DNA from 2 places in the Arthrobacter sp. MMS24-T111 genome. Region 1 is predicted to be linked to the other one. Evidence: riboswitches for the same ligand, from Rfam matches in the RefSeq annotation. Region 1 holds a riboswitch; the other holds the start of a gene.
The links. Region 1 has a riboswitch for glycine ahead of gcvP (aminomethyl-transferring glycine dehydrogenase). Riboswitches for the same ligand answer to the same signal wherever they lie in the genome.

Region 1 (7,755 bases):
TCCAGCGAGCGGCGGCCGTAGCCGGCCAGATCGCGGTAGCCGAGGTGGGCCCCGACGGTGACATCCAGTTCGTAGGCGGCCCTGCAGCTGTCCAACATGGTGATGGGGTCACCGGCGTGCAGGCCGCACGCCACATTTACGCTGGTGGCCACCTGGAACATAGCCGGATCGCCTCCTGCGGTCCAGGAGCCGAATGATTGCCCTACGTCAGCGTTGAGATCCAAGTGTGTTGCCTTCCAGCGTCAGGTTGTCCGGCGCGGCAGCGGCGGTCAGCTCGCCGGGAATGGTGTCCGGCATCGGCCCAAAAGCCTCGCGGGCGTTCCTGGCCACTGCGCGGCCCATCATGAGGTTACCGGCCCCACCCACAACAGCGCCTATCCCGAAGGGCAGGGCGCGGCCAAACAACGCCGTGCCCTGCCGCTTCAGGAGATTCTTCAGGAAGGCCGACTGGATCCGCTTGCGGACGCTCCCGAATCCCGGCACCACCATCGACTTGGACAGGACGCTCCCCCAGGCATTGCCGGCGCTGTTGCCGGCTGCCTGGCCGCTGAGGGTCCCCAGCAGCGCGGTGCCCTCTTCGCCGAGCATGATGGCCATGACCATGGTGCCGGCTTTCTCCGGGTTGGTCAGCCTGATGCCGTGCAGTTCAGCCAGTGAGGTTGCATAAAGGGCTGTGGCTTCGAGGAAGCCAACGGTGGCGGCCGCGGAAAGTCCCAGCGACGCCACGGTTCCAACGCCGGGGACGACGGCGGTGGCACCCACCAGGGCGCCTCCGCCGGCAACAGCGCGGAGGTAGTCGCGTTCTGCGATGTCCGCCAACTGCGCGGCCGTGGCCCGCGGATGCTTCTTTTGGAGCCTCCGGATGTAGCCCACCACCAAAGGCCGCTGGATCTGCACCGCTTTCAGGAGCATGTTGTGGACGCCGGGCTTGGGCTTGCCCTGGGCGTCAAACAACGCGTTATGGGCGGTTTCCTGTGCGATACGGAGTGCGGGGTTGCTGCGCCGGGCCATGGTCACCTTCATTCAAATCGACCTGCAGCGCGTGGCTGCCGTGTCATCCCATCCTAAGTGGATAAACACTAAGCATGCTTACACTTTTTGGGCCGGCTCTTCAGCGTCCGCGCGTTCGCCGCTGCGACCGGCGGCCTCGTCGGCCCGAAGCTCCGCCCGGAAGACCTCGAAGCGGGTCAGGTGCGCGGGACGGCGCCGAAGAATGGCCCACGCCACGCCAAGGATGACGAACCAGATGGGGGTCACCAGCAGAGCAGCGAGCGTATCGGGCTGGGTGGTCAGGGCCCAGAGGACGAAGGCGAAGAACGCGTACACCACCCACACGGCGGGGATGCCACCGGGCATTTTGAACTTCGAGGCCGCATGCAGGTGCGGGCGGCGGCGGCGGAAGGAGATGTAGCTGGCGAGGATGATCGACCAGACGAAGACGAAGCAGACCGCAGACACGGTGGTCACCATTTCAAAAGCCATGCCAACATCCTGGCCGGCATACATGAGGACGACGCCGGACAGCAGCAGGACGCACGACAGGAACAGCGCGTTGCTGGGCACCTTCCGTGAGGAGAGCCGGCTGAAGACACCGGGGGCGTCGCCTTCCTGGGCCAGGCCGAAGACCATACGGGACGTGGAGTAGATGCCGGAGTTCGCAGAGGACATCGCCGAAGTGAGGACCACCAGGTTGACCACTGTAGCCGCGGCACCGAGACCGGCCAGGGAGAACATCCCAATGAAGGGGCTGTGGCCTGCGGCGAACTGGGTCCACGGGGTGACTGACATCAGGATGACCAGCGCGCCGACATAGAAGAGCAAAACGCGGACGGGGATGGCGTTGATGGCCCTGGGCAGCGTGCGCTCGGGATTCTTGGCCTCGGCGGCGGTGGTGCCCACCAGTTCGATGCCCACGAAGGCGAATACTGCAATCTGGAATCCGGCCACGAAGCCCATGAACTCATTGGGGAAGAACCCGCCGTGGCTCCACAGGTTGGTGAAGCTTGCGGTGCCCGCGTCGCTCTGGAAACCGGTGAAGATCATGAAGAGCCCCACAATAAACAGGGCCGCTATGGCGACGATCTTGATGAGGGCGAACCAGAACTCGGTCTCGCCGAAGGCCTTGACCGTTGCGAGGTTCAGCAGCAGCAGGATGCCCACCGTGGCCAGGCCCGGGATCCAAAGCGGCAGCGCCGGCCAAAGTTCCTTCGAGTACCCTGCGATGGCGATGACGTCCGCGATTCCGGTGATCACCCAGCAGAACCAGTATGTCCACCCGGTGAAGAAGCCTGCCCACGGACCCAGGAGGTCGGCGGCGAAATCACTGAAGGACTTGTAGTTCAGGTTGCTCAGCAGCAACTCGCCCATGGCACGCATGACGAAGAAAAGCATGAAGCCGATGATCATGTACACGAAGATCACGGAAGGTCCGGCGGCGGAAATGGTCTTGCCGGAACCCATGAACAGGCCCGTGCCGATCGCGCCACCAATGGCGATGAGCTGGATATGCCGGTTGGTGAGTTGCCGTTCCAGGTGGGGAGGCCCGCTGCGGGCTGCCGTGCCAGCGCCCTGGCCGCGGGCTGGTTCGCTGTTGGACGTGGGGGGATGAATCGCCATGAGGAACTCCATCGATAAAGCGGCTTTTGGGGCCGCAAAGATTTGGTTCCTCCCCGCTCTGTTGTGGACCTGAGAGTTTCCGCGGCCAAAGCCGCTTGCACCGTCGGTGAGCCAAGGCCATGCCTGGCTGCTTTCCAGAGTTGCCTGTCCGCGGCGGTACGTGGGCCTGAGAGTTTCCTGGGGAGGGTTTGCTCCTACGGCGCCTGCTGGGTGTACCCGGCAGGACTCTCCCGCCGCAGGTCGAAGGCGTATTCAGTTGGGGGCCGCCGGCCTTTTAGGCCGAGGCCGGCCATGCAACGGGACAGGCGCCGACTGGTGGACTGCTCCGGATACGCTGAGCCAGCCACCGGCGGCGCCAATCCCGGGTTCAGTGTGGTGTCCGTCACGATCGAATGTCAAACCCCTCCCGACACAAGCGGGGAATGAAGGCGTCACGTGCCCACTCAAGCCCCTCACCGAACCCTGCCGATTTGCCATGGACGGGTCCGGCCCGGTACCTTGTGAGCCGAATCACCCACATTTGAATAAGCCTTTCGAGCTGTGACGGGAGAGTCCTCCCGGCGAATCACCGGACAGGCGCCGTAGGAGCAAATCCTCCCCAGGAATCTCTCAGGCCCATGTACCGTCACGGCGAGGCGACTCTGGAAAGCAACCAGGCTTCTGCCGGGTTCACCGACGGTGCAAGCGGCCCCTGCCACCAGCAGGCAACGCGGAATCTCTCAGGTCCAATACAGAGCGGGGAGGGACCCATCCCACGCCGTGCCACCCTGGCCGGCCAGATCCGGAGTTCCTCATGACGATTCATTCGCATCCAACATCGTTTGTTGACCGCCATATCGGCGCACGCCGCCAGGCCGACGTCGACACCATGCTCAAGGCCGTGGGCTACGACAGCCTTGATGGCCTGGTTGACGTGGCCGTCCCTGCGTCCATCCGCCAGGAAACTGCGCTGAACCTGACCGAAGCCCTCAGTGAGGTGGAGGTCCTCGCCGAGCTGCGCCGGATCGCCGGCCGGAACAAGACCGCCATCCAGATGATCGGCCAGGGCTACTACGACACCGTGACCCCGCCGGTGATCCGCCGCAACATCCTGGAATCCCCGGCCTGGTATACCGCCTACACCCCATACCAGCCGGAAATCTCGCAGGGCCGGCTCGAGGCACTGCTGAACTTCCAGACCATGGTGCAGGACCTCACTGCACTCCCCGTGGCCAACGCCTCGTTGCTGGACGAGGCCACCGCCGTGGCCGAGGCCGTGCTCTAATGCGCAGGGCAAATAAGGACAAGAATGCCAAGGATGGCAGGACCGTGCTCGACGCCGACTGCCTGCCGCAGACCATCGCCATCGTGCAGGGTCGCGCCGAGGCGCTCGGCTTCGAGGTGGAGGTCGCGGACCTGTCCACGGGCCTGCCGGAGGGTGCCATCAACGGCGTCGTGCTGCAGCAACCTGGGGTGTCCGGCCGCGTGTGGGACCACTCCGCCGTGATCGCCGCTGCCAAGGACCGGGGCGCGCTGGTCACGGTCGCGGCCGACCTGCTGGCGCTGGCCCTGATCACCCCTCCCGGTGAGCAGGGCGCGGACATCGCCGTCGGCTCCACCCAGCGTTTTGGCGTGCCGTTGTTCTTTGGGGGGCCGCACGCCGCCTACATGGCGGTCCGGAAGGGGATGGAACGTACCCTTCCGGGCAGGATCGTAGGAGTGTCCAAGGACAACGCCGGCACCCCTGCCTACCGCCTGGCTTTGCAGACCCGCGAGCAGCACATCCGCCGCGAGAAGGCCACGTCCAATATCTGCACGGCCCAGGCGCTGCTGGCCATCGTTGCGTCCATGTATGCCGTGTACCACGGCCCCGACGGCCTGAAGGCGATTGCCGAGACCGTCCACCACAAGGCCAGGGTCCTGGCCACCGCCCTTAGGGCCATGGGCCGCGAACTGGTTAGCGATTCCTTCTTCGACACCGTGACGGTGCGCGTTCCGGGCAAGGCTGCCAAGGTGGTCACCGCTGCCGAGGCGCGCGGCATCAACCTGCGCTTCGTTGACCAGGACACCGTCGGCGTCTCCGTCGATGAGACGACGACGGCGGCAACACTATCCGCCGTCGCCGTCGCCTTTGGTGCCGGTCCGGTGGGTGACGCCCAAGGTTTCGAACTGCCCGACGCCATCTTGCGCACCTCGGCCTATCTGCAGCATCCGGTGTTCAACACGCACCGGTCTGAAACCCAGCTGCTGCGTTACATCCGCAAGCTCTCTGACCGTGACCTGGCCCTGGACCGGACCATGATCCCGTTGGGTTCGTGCACCATGAAGTTGAACGCGACGGCTGAGATGGAAGCGATTTCCTGGCCGGAGTTCGCCTCGATCCACCCGTTCGCCCCGGATACCCAGACCGAGGGCTGGCGCGAACTCATTTCCGGCCTGGAAGCGGACCTTGCCGAGATCACCGGGTATGACCAGGTCTCCATCCAGCCCAACGCCGGCTCCCAGGGCGAACTCGCCGGCCTGCTGGCGATCCGCGGCTACCACCACTCCCGCGGTGAGCAGCAGCGTAACGTCTGCCTGATCCCGGCCTCGGCGCACGGCACCAACGCCGCCTCCGCCGTCCTCGCCGGCATGAAGGTCGTGGTCGTGGCCACCGCCGCTGACGGGACGATCGACCACGAGGACCTGACGGCCAAGATCGAGGCGAACAAGGATGTCCTGTCGGCCATCATGATCACCTACCCCTCCACCCACGGCGTGTTCGACGGGGATGTCCGGGAGGTCTGCGACGCCGTCCACGCCGCGGGGGGCCAGGTCTACATTGACGGGGCGAACCTGAACGCCCTGGTGGGGCTGGCCCAGCCGGGCCGGTTCGGCGGGGACGTCTCGCACCTGAACCTGCATAAGACCTTCTGCATCCCGCACGGTGGCGGGGGACCCGGTGTGGGCCCGGTCGCTGCGAAGGCGCACCTGGCACCGTTCATGCCCGGCGATGCGAACAAGGCCGCGCACGAGCCCGGGCACGGGGTGGCGATTTCGGCGTCCAGGTTCGGTTCGGCCGGGGTGCTGCCGATCTCGTGGGCGTACGTGAAGCTGATGGGCGGGCAAGGCCTGACCGAGGCCACCAAGTCCGCGCTGCTGGCCGCGAACTATGTCGCGTCCCGCCTGAACGAGTACTTCCCGGTCCTCTACACCGGTGAGGGCGGGCTGGTGGCGCACGAGTGCATCCTGGACCTGCGCGAACTCACGGCGAAGACCGGGGTCACGGCCGAGGACGTGGCCAAACGGCTGATCGACTTCGGGTTCCACGCCCCCACCCTGTCCTTCCCCGTCGCGGGCACCCTCATGGTGGAACCCACCGAGTCCGAGGACCTCGCCGAGATCGACCGCTTCATCGAAGCCATGATCACCATCCGCCAGGAAATCGACCAGGTAGCCAACGGCGACATCACCCTGGAGGCATCCCCGGTGCGCAACGCACCCCACACGGCTGCCGCCGTCGTCTCCTCTGACTGGGACCGCGCCTACCCGCGGGAGCAAGCCGCGTTCCCCGTTGCCTCGCTCCGCCAGGACAAGTACTTCCCACCCGTCGGCCGGATCGACGGCGCCGCCGGCGACCGGAACCTGGTCTGCTCCTGCCCGCCCCTCGAAGCGTTCGAGACTTCGACAAGCTCAATCACCGGATTGGAAGACTGATTCCCATGACCGAGAACTACACCGCTCTTTTCGAGCAGCACAAGAAGGCCGGGGCCTCGTTCACGGACTTCGGCGGCTGGCAGATGCCGCTCAAGTACGAGTCTGAACTCGCGGAACACCACGCTGTCCGCAAGGCCGCCGGGCTGTTCGACCTCTCCCACATGGGAGAAGTCTGGGTCACCGGCCCCGACGCCGCCGCGTTCCTGGACTACGCCCTGGTGGGCAAGATCTCCGCGGTCGCCATCGGCAAGGCAAAGTACTCGCTGATCTGCAACGAAGACGGCGGCATCATCGACGACCTCATCACCTACCGCCGGCCATCCCCCGAAGAGGGCGTTGACAGGTACCTGGTGGTGCCCAACGCGGGCAACGCCGCAGTGGTGGCCAAGGAACTCCTGGAACGCTCCGCCGCCTTCGACGTCACTGTGGAGGACGCCTCCGCCAACACCTCGCTGATCGCCGTCCAGGGACCGAATTCCGAAGCGATCCTCCTGACGCTGGTCCCGGCCGAACAGCACGCACTACTCACCGGGCTCAAGTACTACGCCGCCGTGGAGGTGGGCATCGCCGTCAACGGCACGGTCCAAGACCTGCTCGTGGCCCGGACCGGCTACACCGGCGAGGACGGGTTCGAGATCTACGTTCCCAACCTGGACGCGCCCGCGCTGTGGGAGGCACTGCTCCAGGCCGGCGAAGGCTCCGGCCTGGTGCCCGCCGGCCTCGCCGCCCGCGACTCGCTACGCCTCGAAGCCGGGATGCCGCTCTACGGCAACGAACTCTCCCGCTACGTCAACGCTTACGCGGCAGGCCTGGGCCCCGTGGTGTCGCTGGCCAAGGAGAGCGACTTCGTGGGCAAGGACGCCCTGGCAGCCATCAAGGCCGCCGGAGTCGGATCAACCATCGGGCAGAAGCTGGTGGGCCTCAAGGGGGCCGGACGCCGTGCCGCCCGCGCCCACTACCCCGTCCTTAAGGACGGCACCCTGGTGGGCGAAGTAACCTCGGGCCAGCCCTCCCCCACGCTCGGATACCCCATCGCCATGGCCTACGTCGAGGTCGAATTTGCTGAAGTCGGCACCGTCCTGGACATCGACCTCCGCGGCAAGCCCGAGCGCTTCGAAGTGGTGCCCCTCCCCTTCTATAAGCGCCAGAAGTAACCCCTTTTCGCCCGACCACGACTTGTTTTTGATAAAGAAGGAAAAATAGGCAATGAGCAAAGTTGTAGCTGAACTGAAATACTCCGCCGAGCACGAATGGGTTGCTGTGGACGGATCCGGGCCTGCGGGGATCGGGATTTCCGCCGTGGCGGCCGACGCCCTGGGCGACATCGTCTACGTGGATCTGCCCGAGGTCGGCTCCATCGTCACGGCCGGCGAAACCTGCGGCGAGGTGGAATCCACCAAGTCCGTCTCCGACCTCTACGCCCCGGTCACCGGCGAGGTCACCGAGATCAACGACGGCGTGGTC
Region 2 (7,755 bases), 1.4 Mb from region 1:
CCGGCTTCGTTGACGGTGGGTCCAAGTGCGCTGGTAAGCGTGTAGGCGGGGGCAATGGTTGAGATGCCCAGGACGACGACGGCCAGCAGGCCGAGCTGCCCGCCTTTGAGTCCCTTGGCGCTGACGCCGTCCGTGGACGGTGCGTGGGCATGGGGACCGGATTTGGAGGTACTGGTGCGGATTGTCTCTGTCATGGCACCACTTTCTGGAAGGCTGTGAGACGGAGGTCACTATATGAATGGCGTTCATTTAGTATGGGGGCGCCGGCCCTGTGATGCAAGACGCAATATGAATCACATTCGTTTATGACTGGATTCCGGAAATTAGTAAGCTCACTGAGAAATTCCCGGGCTGCCCGCCGCGGGGCGGTCCATGGCTGGTAGCGTCGGCCCTACTGGACCAATCGAGGAGGATGCATGAAAGCTTCACCGACACTGACCAACAACCTGCAGGCAGTCCTGGCGGACCTGATCGAACTCCACATCCAGGGCAAGCAGGCGCACTGGAATATCGTGGGCACCAATTTCCGGGACCTGCACCTGCAGCTCGATGAGATCGTTGACGCTGCCCGCCAGTTCGCCGACGATACGGCCGAGCGCATGCGTGCCCTGCACGCCCTGCCGGACGGCCGCAGCTCCACCGTTGCCGAGACCACCAGCCTGGCCCAGTTCCCTGACGGGCTGATCAGCACAGCGGACGCCATTGAGCGGATCGTCGCCGCCATGGAAGCCGCCGTGGGCACCATGCGCAAAGTCCACGACGAGGTGGATGAGGAAGATCCCACCTCCGCGGACCTTTTGCACGAGTTCATCGCCCGGCTGGAGCAGTTTGCCTGGATGGTGCAGGCCGAAAACATGAAGCCAACCGCCAAAGTGACTGCCGCCGACTCCAAGTAGGCCAAGCGTCCCGCTCTCGGGCGCCCGGTACCGGAATTGATCCGGCGCCGGGCGCCCTTTGCGGTCCCGTGCGGGTCAGGTGGCCTTAGGTACCTTCCGGAGCACGACGGCGGCGAGGACTGCCGCCGTCGCCATCAGTACCAGCCCGATTGCCGCGGTGATGTGCACGCCGGAATCGAATGCCGCCGCCGCAGCGTCCCGGACCGCGTCCGCCAGCGGTCCCGGCAGGATGGCGGCCGCTTCCATGGCGCCCGCCAGCGTTTCCCCGGCGTTGTGCAGTGCGGAGCCCGGGAGCATGCCATCCAATCCTGCCGGGAGGCGCAGGTTGTGCTGGTAGGAGGCCGTCAGGATGGAGCCCAGGACCGCCGTCCCCAGCAGTGAGCCCACCTCGTATCCTGTTTCGGAGATGGCCGCTGCGGCGCCTGACTTTTCCGGGGGCGCGGAGCCCAGGATGAGGTCATTCGAAATGGTTTCCGCCGTCCCCACGCCCAGCGCCAGGACCAGGAGCGCTGCCAGCAGCAGTGCAGGTCCGCCGTCGTGGTTTCCGAACGCCACCAGGGTGTAGCCCGTGGCACTGAAGGCCAGCCCCGCCGCCACCACGTACCCCGGACGGACCTTGCGGACCAGCGGCACCACCACAAGGCCGGCCACCACCGTGGCTGCCAGCGCCGGAATCATCGCCACGCCCGCGGCTGACGGGCTCAGGCCCTCAAGGAGCTGGAGGTGCTGGGCAAGGAACAGGATGAAGCCATTGAAGGAAAACAGGGCCAGGATGTTGGCGCTGATGGCCATGCTGAACACCCGGTTCCGGAACAGCGACATGTCCAGCAGGGGGTGTTCCAGGCGTTGCTGGCGCCGCACGAACACTACGCCCATCGCCACGCCGAACGCCATGCTGCCAAGGCCTGCCGGGCCCGGACCTTCGGTGGCAACATCCTTGATGCCGTAGACCATGGGAACCATCACCAGCATAGACAGCAGGATGCTGGGGACGTCCACCCTGCCCGGCGATGGGTCCTTGGATTCCGGGATCAAGGTTCTCCCCAGTGCCAGCAGGGGAAGCATCAGGGGTACCGCCACCAGGAACACGGCGCCCCACCAGAAATGCTCCACCAGCCAGCCGCCGAAGATTGGGCCCAAGGCCGCGCCGCCGGAGAATCCGGCAGCCCAGACGGCGACGGCCATCCGCCGGCGGTTGGGTTCAGGGAAGATGTTGCGGATCAGCGACAACGTGGAGGGCATCAGCATCGCCCCGAAGAACCCCAGGGTGGCCCGCCCGGCGATCAGCCACTCCGCGGTGGGCGCAAAAGCCGTCGCGGCGGATAACCCGGCAAAGCCCGTGCTGCCGATAATGAGCAACCGGCGCCGCCCGATCCTGTCGCCAAGGCTTCCCATTGAGACCAGGAGTCCGGCCAGTACCAGCGGATAGGCGTCGATAATCCACAGCAGGTGGACGCCGGAGGGTTCCAGGGCGCGGGTGATGGCGGGCAGGGCGAATGTCAGTGCGGTGTTGTCCACGGCGACGAGCAGCACTGGGAACATCAGCAGCCCCAGTGCGAGCCAGTCGCGCCGCGGGGAGCGCGCGGCCGCTCCGCCGGTGCGTGCGGGCGCCAGGGTCGAAGGGGAAGTCGTCATGAAATAACTATACCGTCCAGACGGTACAGTTTGAAACTTTGCCGTTTCCCGTTTCCACACCGGCGGAGGGCATGATGGGAAGCATGCCCCGAAAGCCTGTAGCCCGAGACGCGGTCCTTGACGCCTTCGAAACCCTCCTGATCGAGGTGGGGGAGCGGGCGGCCACGCTGGATGCGGTGGCCAGGAAGGCTGGGGTGTCCAAAGGTGGACTGCTCTACCACTTCCCCAACAAGGAAGCGCTCATCGAAGTGCTCCTGGACCGTTTGGACGGGCTGGCCAAGGAGGACGCCGACGCCATGGCCGGGGCCGCCGAGGGGGCGGCCGCCTACTTCATCCGCTCTTCCGTCTGGGCGGACACTCCGCTGGATCGGGCCATCGTCGCCGCCACCAGGCTGGCGGAAGTAGCGCACCAGGAAACCCGGCGCCGTTTCGCAGCCATCCAGCAGCGGTGGCTGGATGAGATCGCGGCCGACGTCGGGCCCGGACTGGCCAAGGCGGTCCTTTACATGGGGGACGGGCTGTATTTCAACGCCATGCTGTCCGTTGGCCCGGCGCCGCAAGGGGGAGCGGCCGCTGACGTGGAGGAACTCCTGGCGGCCCTGGAGCGGCTCCGCAGGTAGCCTCCGCCATTTGCCGTGAAGGGTTGCGGCATAGGACAATTGAATGTTGTGAGGGCTGTCACCGGCCCGCATGATCCAGCACATGGCTGGTTTAACAAGTGAATAGCCTTTGATCTGCGGCGGGAGAGTTCTGCCGGTGTACAGGCAGGCGCCGTAGGAGCAAATCCTCCCCAGGAATCTCGCAGGCCCCCGTACCGCCGCGGCGAGGCGCCTCTGGAAAGCAGCAGGCGGTTCCCATGGCCCCCAATCGGGGGTCTGGAGCCGGTGTGCTCACCGACGGTGCAAGCGGGTCCTGCCAGGCAGGCACCGCGGAATCTCTCAGGTCCAATACAGAGCGGGGAGGAACCCGAATCGCTGTGGCGTACCCTGCGCCGCCTGAGTAAATGGAGTTCCTTCGTGCCGGTTAGCCCAGCCTCCACCACCTTCGTAGACCGCCATATCGGCGCGCGCCGCCAGGACGACGTCGACACCATGCTCAAAGCCGTTGGCTACGACACTGTCGACTCCCTGGTTGACACCGCCGTCCCCAAGGTCATCCGCCAGGAAACCGCCCTCCGCCTGCAGGACGCCCTCAGCGAGGTGGAGGTCCTGGCCGAGCTGCGCAAGCTTGCCGCGAAAAACAAGACTGCCGTGCAGATGATCGGGCAGGGTTATTACGACACCGTGACGCCGCCGGTGATCCGCCGCAACATCCTGGAATCCCCGGCCTGGTACACCGCCTACACCCCGTACCAGCCGGAAATCTCGCAGGGCCGGCTCGAGGCGCTGCTGAACTTCCAGACCATGGTCCAGGACCTGGTGGGACTGCCCATCGCCAACGCCTCGCTGCTGGATGAATCCACCGCCGTGGCGGAGGCCGTCCTGCTGATGCGCCGCGCCAACAAGTCCGCGGCGGCCAAGGACGGCAAGACCGTCCTGGACATCGACGTGCTCCCGCAGACCATCGCCATTGTCAAGGGCCGCGCCGAGGCGCTCGGCTTCGAGGTGGAGGTCGCCGACCTCTCCCAAGGCCTGCCCGACGGCGACATCAATGGCGTCGTGCTGCAGCAGCCCGGCGCCTCCGGCCGCGTGTGGGACCAGTCCGCCGTGATCGCCGCCGCCAAGGACCGGGGCGCGCTGGTGACGGTGGCCGCCGATTTGCTGGCGCTGACCCTGATCACCCCTCCGGGCGAACAGGGCGCGGACATCGCCGTCGGCTCGGCCCAGCGTTTTGGCGTGCCGTTGTTCTTCGGCGGCCCGCACGCCGCCTACATGGCTGTCCGCAAGGGCCTGGAACGTTCCCTGCCCGGCCGCCTGGTTGGGGTGTCAAAGGACGACGCCGGTGTTCCCGCCTACCGTCTGGCTTTGCAGACCCGCGAGCAGCACATCCGCCGCGAGAAGGCCACGTCCAATATCTGCACGGCCCAGGCGCTGCTGGCCATCGTTGCGTCCATGTATGCCGTGTACCACGGCCCGGAGGGGTTGAAGGCGATCGCGGAAACGGCGCATGGCCACGCCCGTACCCTCGCCGCGGCGCTCAAGGCCGCCGGCCTGGACGTCCTGCACACCTCCTTCTTCGACACCCTGACGGTCCGCGTTGCCGGCCGCGCGTCAGCAGTGATCTCCGACGCAGAGGCCCGCGGCATCAACCTGCGGCGCATCGACGCCGACACCGTAGGCATCTCCCTCGACGAAACCACGACGCCGGCCATCGTCGCCCAGGTTGCCGACGTCTTCGGCGCCCCGGTTGCCGAGGTCCACGGCGAGGGCCAGGGCTTCGGTCTTGAGGCCGCCGTCGTGCGTTCCTCGGCCTATCTGCAGCATCCGGTGTTCAACACGCACCGGTCCGAAACCCAGTTGTTGCGTTATATCCGCAAGCTCTCTGACCGTGACCTGGCGCTGGACCGGACCATGATTCCGTTGGGTTCGTGCACCATGAAGTTGAACGCCACCGCCGAGATGGAAGCGATTTCCTGGCCGGAGTTCGCCTCGATCCACCCGTTCGCCCCGGACTCCCAGACCGAGGGCTGGCGCGAACTCATCACCGGCCTGGAAGCGGACCTTGCCGAGATCACCGGGTATGACCAGGTCTCCATCCAGCCCAACGCCGGCTCCCAGGGCGAACTCGCCGGCCTGCTGGCGATCCGCGGCTACCACCACTCCCGGGGCGAGCAGCAGCGCACCGTCTGCCTGATCCCGGCCTCGGCGCACGGCACCAACGCCGCCTCCGCCGTCCTCGCCGGCATGAAGGTCGTGGTCGTGGCCACCGCCGCTGACGGGACGATCGACCACGAGGACCTGACGGCCAAGATCGAGGCGAACAAGGATGTCCTGTCGGCCATCATGATCACCTACCCCTCCACCCACGGCGTGTTCGACGGGGATGTGAGGGAGGTCTGTGACGCCGTCCACGCCGCGGGGGGCCAGGTCTACATTGACGGGGCCAACCTGAACGCCCTGGTGGGCCTGGCCCAGCCGGGCCGGTTCGGCGGGGACGTCTCGCACCTGAACCTGCATAAGACCTTCTGCATCCCGCACGGTGGCGGGGGACCCGGTGTGGGCCCGGTCGCTGCGAAGGCGCACCTGGCACCGTTCATGCCCGGCGATGCGAACAAGGCCGCGCACGAGCCCGGGCACGGGGTGGCGATTTCGGCGTCCCGGTTCGGTTCGGCCGGGGTGCTGCCGATCTCGTGGGCGTACGTGAAGCTGATGGGCGGGCAGGGCCTGACCGAGGCCACCAAGTCCGCGCTGCTGGCCGCGAACTATGTCGCGTCCCGCCTGAACGAGTACTTCCCGGTCCTCTACACCGGTGAGGGCGGGCTGGTGGCGCACGAGTGCATCCTGGACCTGCGCGAACTCACCGCGAAGACCGGGGTCACGGCCGAGGACGTGGCCAAACGGCTGATCGACTTCGGGTTCCACGCCCCCACCCTGTCCTTCCCCGTCGCGGGCACCCTCATGGTGGAACCCACCGAGTCCGAGGACCTGGCCGAGATCGACCGCTTCATCGAAGCCATGATCACCATCCGCCAGGAAATCGACCAGGTGGCCAACGGCGACTTCGCCGTCACCGACTCACCCCTGCGCCACGCACCCCACACGGCTGCCGCCGTCGTCAGCTCCGACTGGGACCGCGCCTACCCGCGCGAGCAGGCCGCGTTCCCGGCCCACCACAAGCAGGACAAATACTTCCCGCCGGTGGGACGCATCGACGGCGCCGCCGGCGACCGCAACCTCATCTGCTCCTGCCCGCCGCTGTCCGAGTTCGAGAACTAGACCGCTCCGGTGGTTGAGCCGGCCGGCACCCGGTTTCGGCCGGCTCAACCACCGCTCCCAAAGGACTTTCAATGACTGAGAAGTACACCGCGCTCTACGACGAGCATAAAAAGCTCGGCGCCTCCTTCACGGACTTTGGCGGCTGGCAGATGCCGCTCAAGTACAGCTCCGAACTGGCCGAGCACCACGCCGTCCGCCAGGCCGCCGGGCTGTTCGACCTCTCCCACATGGGAGAAGTCTGGGTCACCGGCCCCGACGCCGCCGCCTTCCTGGACTACGCCCTGGTGGGCAAGATCTCCGCCATGGCAGTGGGCAAGGCCAAGTACTCGCTGATCTGCAACGAAGACGGCGGCATCATCGACGATCTCATCACCTACCGCCGGCCGGCAGCAGCGGATGGCACCGACGTCTTCCTGGTGGTCCCCAACGCAGGAAACGCAGACACCGTCGCAGCAGCTTTGCAGGAACGTGCCGCACGGTTCGACGTGAAGGTGGAGGACGCCTCAGCCCGCACGTCACTGATCGCCGTCCAAGGCCCGGCAGCAGAATCGATCCTGCTGCGGCTGGTTCCGGCAGCGCGGCATTCCCTGGTGACAGAGCTGAAGTACTACGCCGCCGTCGAGGTCCCCTTCCTGGTGGGCGGTGCGGGCCTGGACCTGCTGCTGGCCCGGACCGGGTACACCGGCGAGGACGGCTTCGAGATCTTCGTGGACAACGGGGACGCCCCGGGCCTCTGGCAGGCGCTGATCGCCATAGCCGACGAGGGCCAGCTCACCCCCGCAGGGCTCGCCTCCCGCGACTCCCTCCGCCTCGAAGCGGGAATGCCGCTCTACGGCAACGAACTCTCGCTGGAAGGCGACCCGTTCGCCGCCGGCCTGGGCGCCGTCGTCGCGCTGTCCAAGGAAGGCGACTTCGTCGGGAAGGCCGCGCTTGCAGCCAAGAAGGAGGCCGGTGCGGGCAGCACCTCCGGCCGCCGCCTCGTGGGGCTCACGGGCCGGGGACGCCGCGCCGGCCGCGCGCACTACCCGGTCCTGAAAGACGGCGCCACCGTCGGTGAAGTCACCTCCGGCCAGCCTTCGCCCACCCTGGGCTACCCGATCGCCATGGCCTACGTCGACGTCGAGCATTCGGCGCCGGGAACTTCCCTCGAAGTCGACCTGCGCGGTAAGGCCGAACCCTTCGAAGTCGTCGGCCTCCCGTTCTACAAGCGCCAAAAATAGCGCCGGACAGCCGGTGGTTTCGCTTGTCGAAACCCCGCCCCACCACCCGTTTTAGTTAGGAACCAATCGCATGGCTGTTGGCGTTTTTGATCTGTTTTCGATCGGGATTGGGCCTTCGTCCTCTCATAC

Region 2: linked by a shared signal. The riboswitch ahead of gcvP (aminomethyl-transferring glycine dehydrogenase) and the one ahead of gcvP (aminomethyl-transferring glycine dehydrogenase) in region 1 are both predicted to bind glycine.

What each region holds. Positions count from the first base shown of each region.
Region 1 is NZ_JBTZRO010000001.1:1,560,017-1,567,771, reverse strand. It holds gene ACX5I6_RS07260 (LamB/YcsF family protein) at 1-224, opposite strand, end outside; gene ACX5I6_RS07255 (hypothetical protein) at 208-1,011, opposite strand; gene ACX5I6_RS07250 (amino acid permease) at 1,090-2,616, opposite strand; glycine riboswitch at 2,665-2,760, opposite strand; glycine riboswitch at 2,761-2,859, opposite strand; glycine riboswitch at 3,151-3,251, shown strand; partial or broken gene gcvP (aminomethyl-transferring glycine dehydrogenase) at 3,410-6,291, shown strand; gene gcvT (glycine cleavage system aminomethyltransferase GcvT) at 6,297-7,445, shown strand; gene gcvH (glycine cleavage system protein GcvH) at 7,498-7,755, shown strand, end outside.
Region 2 is NZ_JBTZRO010000001.1:198,812-206,566, reverse strand. It holds gene ACX5I6_RS00945 (APC family permease) at 1-194, opposite strand, end outside; gene ACX5I6_RS00940 (Dps family protein) at 417-896, shown strand; gene ACX5I6_RS00935 (MFS transporter) at 972-2,531, opposite strand; gene ACX5I6_RS00930 (TetR/AcrR family transcriptional regulator) at 2,615-3,151, shown strand; glycine riboswitch at 3,262-3,358, shown strand; gene gcvP (aminomethyl-transferring glycine dehydrogenase) at 3,548-6,406, shown strand; gene gcvT (glycine cleavage system aminomethyltransferase GcvT) at 6,478-7,626, shown strand; gene ACX5I6_RS00915 (L-serine ammonia-lyase) at 7,697-7,755, shown strand, end outside.